One region of the Streptomyces sp. NBC_01750 genome, then DNA from elsewhere that is predicted to be linked to it. Evidence: riboswitches for the same ligand, from Rfam matches in the RefSeq annotation. Region 1 holds a riboswitch; each other region holds the start of a gene.
What was found. Region 1 has a riboswitch for cyclic di-AMP ahead of OG966_RS16315 (transglycosylase family protein). Riboswitches for the same ligand answer to the same signal wherever they lie in the genome.

Region 1 (2,196 bases):
GGTTGCCTCGGGAGTCCAGGATTTCCCGGGCTACGACGACGTCGATGGACGGCACGAGCATCTCCTTCTGGGATGTGACGCTGAGAATGCAGGGTCTCTTGGCCTTGCGACATGAGCCTAACCGGCTCCACGGCATCGGCCGGCCGTTGCCCGCCCGCTGGGACGAAAAACGGCGCGAAGACTCGCGACGCAGGACAAACAGCACGTGAACTACCTGCGGGTAACGCCACGAGGGCCGGCGGAGAGACCCGCGGCCACCGGTACCGGCCGGGGACAGACAGAGCCCCGGCCCGGCGCGTACGGGGGAAGACGCGCCGGACCGGGGCGTTCAGGACCCGGGGGTCAGCTCAGGTGGAGCTGCTGGCCCGGGAAGATCACGTCGGCGCGCTCGACGATGTCCTTGTTGAGGTCGAACAGCTTCTTCCAGCCGCCCTTGACCTTCTGGGCCTCGGCGATCGTGCCCAGGGTGTCGCCTGCCTTCACCTTGTACTCGCCGTCACCCTTCTTGAAACCCTTGGCGGCGGGCTTCGCGGACTTCACCGGGGCGGCGGGGCGCTCGGAGCGCGTGGTGGGGGCCTCGGCGCGCTTCGGGGCGGGCTGCGGGGCGGGCTGCGTGGTGCCGGAGTCGGCGGAGCCGCCGTCGAAGGGGGTGTTGGACAGGCCGACGCCGCAGTTGGGCCAGGCACCCTTGCCCTGGCCGGCCAGGACCTTCTCGGCGACCGCTATCTGCTGGGACTTGGAGGCCTGGTCGGCGGAGGAGGCGTACGCCGTGCCGCCGTACGCGGCCCAGGTGGAGGCCGAGAACTGCAGGCCGCCGTAGAAACCGTTGCCGGTGTTGATGGACCAGTTGCCGCCGGCCTCGCACTGGGCGACCTGGTCCCACTCGGAGGCGGTCGCGGCGGAGGCCGAGGTGGCGCCCATCAGCGGGGCGGCGACGACGGCACCGGTGACACCGGCGAGCGCGGCGATGCGGGCAGTCCGATTCAAAGCGGCCGGGCGGCGGTGCTTGCTCTTGCTGGAAAACAGCATGGAACGACTCCTCACCGACGCCTGCGAGGTGAGCTGTCGGGTTCGGGCCAAGTGAGTTGCCCGGCCGCGCGTCGTGGCGCGACTTCACCCCAAGCCGGTCCGTGGGCCGTTGCGTACTGCTCTCAACGGCCGGGCCCGGCGCTTACCTTGGGTCCCCCGCTCCTGCCTTCGGCGCTCTGTGCGAACGACTGCTCCCCCCGACCGGCGGCAGGATTCGGCGTGACGGTCAGTGGTGCCCGCGGTGGCGAGCGGTTCCGACCGTAGACACAGCTCTCCCCGATGTTCAAAGACGAACATCGGGGAGAAATCGCCCATTCCGCCACTCAGGGAACTCTCGTTTCCGCAGGTGAGAAGCGGAACGACCCAATCAGGGGGGCGAGATATACCAGTTGGGACAAAGAGACCCATGTCTCACTTGGTCAAACTCGGACATATATCCGCGAACTGCCGCTACCTCAGATCCAGATCGAGGCTCTGGCCGGGGTGGATGAGGTCCGGATCGATACCGACGGTCTTCCGGTTCGCCTCATAGATCGCGGACCAGCCACCGGCCAGCTTCTGCTCGTCGGCGATGGCCCACAGGCTGTCGCCGGGGCGGACGGTGTACTCGCCGGGCACGGCGTCCGCCTTGCCGGTCTTGTCGGCCTCGTCACGTGCCGCACTGTCACCTCGCGAGGCATGGCGGCCGTCTTCGCGCTGATTGTCCGTATTGCCCGGCTCTGTCTCCTCCGGAGTGCCACGGTGCTTTCCGGTGCCGCTGTCGGCGCCGGCGTCCTGCCCCGCGCCCGGGTCCGCCGACCCGGACGGCTGGGTCGACGCCTTGGGGGTCGCCGGCGCGGAGGGGTCCGCGGACGGCTCGGCGGACTCGGCGGCCCCGGCGGAGGGCTTCGCGGTCGTGGCCGACTGCGAGGGAGCGCTCTGCCCCGGCGACGGCAGGGCGCCGGGGTCGACGCCGGTCGCGGCGCCGTCGTTGGTCAGCCCCGCGATCAGCGAACAGGTGGCCCACGCCTGGGGACCCTGCGCGTCGAGGACCTTCTCCGCGACCGCGATCTGCTGGGAGCGGCTCGCGAGGTCGGCGGTGGGCGCGTAGGCCGTCCCGCCGAAGTCCTGCCAGGTCTCCTGGGTGAACTGCAGACCGCCGTAGAACCCGTTACCGAGGTCGGCACT
Region 2 (2,196 bases), 3.9 Mb from region 1:
ACGATCTGGTCAAGGAGACGGCCGCGTACGGCGAGATTGGCGTACCGGAAGGTGTGCTCCGGCATCCGGTCGTCGAGCAGGACCGCGAACCGGTCCGCCCAGCCGACGTACATCCCGTCGGGGCCCGGGTCGCCGACGCCCTCGGTGAAGCTGTCACCGATCGCCGCGTACGACCCGAATACGCCACTGTTCTCTGTTCTCGAATCGTCTGCCACGAGACCTCATTTTTCCCTTACGGATGTGACCTACGCGACCGTAAGGAGGGGTTGACGAGGGGTGATATAGACCACCGGTCAAGATTCGTCCAACCCGGAATACGCCGACTCCCCCCACGCCGCGGGCGGCGGCACGAGGGGAGGAAGGGCGACGACGCGCATCGGCCGGATCAGATGGAGACACCGTGCTGGCGCAGGTAGGCCACCGGGTCGATGTCCGAGCCATAGCTGGGGCCGGTGCGGATCTCGAAGTGCAGGTGCGGGCCGGTGGAGTTGCCGGTGGTGCCGGAGAGGCCGATCGGCTGGCCGCCGCTCACGCTCTGGCCGGAGGAGACGGCGAGGGAGGAGAGGTGGGCGTACTGCGAGTAGGTGCCATCGCTTTGCTGGATGACGATCTGGTTGCCGTACGCACCGGCCCAGCCGGCGGAGACGACGGTGCCCTGGCCGACTGCCTTGACGGTCGTGCCGGAGGATGCCGCGAAGTCGAGACCGGTGTGGTAACCGCTGGACCACATGGCGCCGGCGAGGTGGTACGGGGTGATGACGGTCGCGCCGTCGACGGGGGTGGTGAAGCCGGAGGCGCTGGTCTGCGTGGCGGCGCCGCTGCTCGCCGAGTCGCCGGACGAGGACGGCGCGGAGGACTGCACGGCCGAGCCCGAGTCCGAGGAGCCCGAGTCCGAGGACGGCTTCGAGGAGGACGGCTTCGAGGAGGACCGCTCCGGGCTTGCCGGGCTCTGCGACTTCTCCGGAGCCTTCGCCTTCGCGCCGAGGGTGAGCTTGAGCCCGGGGTGGATCAGCGACGGGTTGTCGCCGACCCGCTCCCGGTTGTCCGCGTACAGCTTCTTCCAGCCGCCGCGGACATCGTGCTCGTCGGCGATCTTGGCCAGATAGTCGCCGGGGACGACTGAGTACGTGGTGGGAGAGGCCTTCTTCTGCGCCACGTGGGTCGCGGCGGCGGACCCGGCAGAGAAAGGAGAGGATGCGGCGGCGGTCACAGCCTTTTCCGGGGCCACGGCCGGAGCGGCCTTTTCCGCCGCGTGGGCGCCGGCGGCGCCTATCAGCGGAAGTGCGATGGCGGCGCCACCCGTACCGGCGGTGACGAATCCGCGCGTGATCGGGCTGACCTTGGGGCGGCGGTGCTTGCCCTTCTTGGGCATGGCGAATTCCTCTCCGGCGCCGGCGTGGTGAGCTGTCGGGTTCGGGCTGGAGATGCCCGGCCGCGCAGTTGCGCGACTTCACCCCAAGCCGTCCGGAAGTCCGGAATCGGCGTACTACCTGGGTCCCCCGCTCCTGCCGCACGTTGTTGGGTGGAATTCCGGACGGCGGCAGGATTAGGCGGTCCGTCCGGATTGGTCGTGACCGTAAACGAATGGGTGGACCGGGACAAGCTGTCGCTTTCGCCCGCCAATGATCCGTCTGATATCGCCGCGAAATTCCCGTCACCCTCCGTAAATAGATGATCTTCGCCGTCCGCCCAGGCAACGGAATTAACCCCCGTCGCACCGTCGCGCACCGTCACGAATATGATCCCGCTCACGGGCCACGCCCCCACTCCCCTACAGGCGGGGCACGTTATGCCTAATCGTCCAATTCGGACATAACAGGCATTTAATGGAAATGGTCTGTTTATAGCCTGCGATCCCCCTTACTGCCCAATTCATGCCACGCCCATCGGAATTTCGTCGGGGATTGAGCCGGAGCAGCCACCGGAATGCGTTGTAGCCGGGTCCGCTCCTGTCAGCCGGGCCGAAGCGGCCGCGCTCACTCAGCGGCGCCGGAGCCGGATCACCGTGGCGTCCATGTCCCCCTTCAGTCCGGTGTGCAGCCCCTGGTGCAGCAGCAGGGATCCGCGATGCGCAGCACCGGAGTCCGGGCACTCGTACACGGCTGCCGGATCGAGCCCGCGCAGCCTGAGCCTGGGCGGCTGTTCGCCGTAGTGCTGCGCCTGGAGCCAGGCGAGGACGACTGTCTCGTCACCTCG
Region 3 (2,196 bases), 1.8 Mb from region 1:
CGCCACGCTCTGGACGTGAGAGCGCCGCTTCTGATGTGAGAGCATCGCTCCCGATGTGAGAGCGGCGCTTTCCGTACGTGACAACGCCCGGGCGCGGTCGGGCCCGGGCGTTCCACTTGGTCCGCTATGCCGGACGCACGCTGCCGTAGATCGGCATGTAGTAGATCGACTCCTCGCGGACGTTCGCGCCGGGCTTGGGCGCGTGGATCATCTTGCCGTCGCCGATGTAGATGCCGACGTGGCTGATGTCGTCGTAGAAGAAGACCAGGTCACCCGGGAGCAGATCCTTCGTCGCGACCCGCGTGCCGACCTTCACCTGGTCCCAGGTGGTGCGCGGCAGATCCACGCCGGCCGCCTTCCAGGCGGCCTGGGTCAGTCCCGAGCAGTCGTACGAGCTCGGGCCCGTCGCGCCCCAGACATACGGCTTGCCCAGCTGCGAACGGGCGAACGACAGGACCTTGTCGGCCTTGGCCGCGTACCTGCTGTCGGCGGTGCCGGATCCCGTGCCCGCGCTTGCGCCCGTACCCGTGCCCGGCTGCTGCTCCTGCTCCTGGCGCTTTCGTTCCGCCTCCGCGTCGGCGCGGGCCTGCGCCTCCTCCTTGGCCTTGGCCTCGGCCTTGCGGCGGGCCGCTTCCTCCTTCTCGCGCTCGATCGCCGCGAGCCGCGCCTTCTCCTCGGCGGTGAGCTTCGACAGCAGCGAACGCGCCTCGCTCAGCTTCGCCTGGACTTCCCGCTTGCTGGTGCGCAGCGCCTGCTGGGAGTCCGTGAGCGACTCGAGGCTCTTCGTCGCCTCCGCCCGCTGCTTGGCCGCCGCGGCCCGCTGGGTCTCGTAGTCGTCGATGACGGTGCGCTGACGGTCGGTCATCCGGTCCATCAGCTGGGTCTGGTCGAAGTACGCCTGGGGGCTGTCCGCGAGCAGCAGCGCCGCGGTCGGGGTGACCGCGCCCGTCCGGTACTGCGCGGCCGCGTAGTTGCCCAGGGTGCGCCGGGACTCGTTCAGCTTGTCGGTGCGCTTCGCGGCGTCGTCGAGCAGCTGGTCGACCTCGCGCCGCTTCTCGTCGGTGGATTCCTTGGCCTTGTTGTACTTCTCGGTCGCGCTTCCGGCCTGCCGGTACAGGTCGTCGACCTTCTTCTGCACCTCTTCGACGGAGGGCTTCGGCTCGGCGGGCGCGGCGTTGGCGCTCTGCGTCGACAACAGGGTGACGGAGGCGAGGGCAGCCGTCGTGAACCCGACGGCGGGGGAGTTGGCGCGTAGACCTGCCATTCCGGCAATTCCGGTACGGGCACGCGGTTTGCGATGCGACGCCAAGGCCGGCATCTCCTTCTTCCGTGGACCGCCTACCGGGTTAGCTGTCGGGTTCGGGCGGAACGGAAGATCGCCCTACGGACCGAGAAAGACAGGTCCGATTCACCCCGGTTGTGCATGGTGGGTCCCCGGTTCCGAACTCCCGTGAAGGAAGTCCGAATTCGGCGCAGGCCGCCCGATTCGGCGTGAGTCGCCAGGGGGGTACGGGCCGCCTGATCGAGCACGGTAGCCAACTCGTGTGGCTGCTGTGAAGGTTGATGTTCGATATGTCCGATACATTTTCGTGACCTTGGCGACTGAGTGGGGAGTCGCCCAGGGGCCGGCGCCGTGCGACATCGCAGCGGAGTGGCCCGGTCGCGCTGTGTCGCCGGTGTTGCCGCGAAGTCGCTGCCCAGATCGCCGCCGGAGTCGTATCCCGATGCGGCCGCGGGCTGTCACTGCGGCGGCCTAGACTCGTAGAGCGATGAGCAGCCTCTTTGACGACAGCTTCCTGGCGGACCTCCAGCCCAGCGCGGAGCAGCACCCGCCACCGCCCGAGGACTCGGCCCCGGAGGAGATCCCGGACGATCTCTTCCAGGGTGCGTTCGACGTGCCTCCGGCCCGGGACCCGTACTACCGCGACGGCGCCCCGCGCACCGTCGTGGATCCTGCCGCCCTGCTCGAGGGGCTGAACGAGCAGCAGCGTGCCGCCGTCGTGCACACCGGGTCGCCGCTGCTCATCGTGGCAGGGGCGGGGTCCGGCAAGACCCGGGTGCTGACCCACCGGATCGCACATCTGCTGGGGACCCGCAGTGTGCACCCCGGCCAGATACTGGCGATCACCTTCACCAACAAGGCCGCCGGCGAGATGAAGGAACGCGTCGAGCAGCTCGTCGGCCCGCGCGCCAACG

Region 2: another riboswitch for cyclic di-AMP. It lies ahead of OG966_RS34220 (M23 family metallopeptidase); the one in region 1 lies ahead of OG966_RS16315 (transglycosylase family protein).
Region 3: another riboswitch for cyclic di-AMP. It lies ahead of OG966_RS24850 (C40 family peptidase); the one in region 1 lies ahead of OG966_RS16315 (transglycosylase family protein).

What each region holds. Positions count from the first base shown of each region.
Region 1 is NZ_CP109137.1:3,651,858-3,654,053, forward strand. Features, by position in the region: gene eno (phosphopyruvate hydratase) at 1-61, opposite strand, end outside; gene OG966_RS16315 (transglycosylase family protein) at 343-1,029, opposite strand; cyclic di-AMP (ydaO/yuaA leader) riboswitch at 1,033-1,213, opposite strand; gene OG966_RS16320 (transglycosylase family protein) at 1,480-2,196, opposite strand, start outside.
Region 2 is NZ_CP109137.1:7,580,472-7,582,667, reverse strand. Features, by position in the region: gene OG966_RS34225 (SGNH/GDSL hydrolase family protein) at 1-215, opposite strand, end outside; gene OG966_RS34220 (M23 family metallopeptidase) at 386-1,372, opposite strand; cyclic di-AMP (ydaO/yuaA leader) riboswitch at 1,377-1,550, opposite strand; gene OG966_RS34215 (alpha-galactosidase) at 1,981-2,196, opposite strand, start outside.
Region 3 is NZ_CP109137.1:5,452,599-5,454,794, forward strand. Features, by position in the region: gene OG966_RS24845 (hypothetical protein) at 1-19, shown strand, start outside; gene OG966_RS24850 (C40 family peptidase) at 125-1,318, opposite strand; cyclic di-AMP (ydaO/yuaA leader) riboswitch at 1,321-1,483, opposite strand; gene pcrA (DNA helicase PcrA) at 1,770-2,196, shown strand, end outside.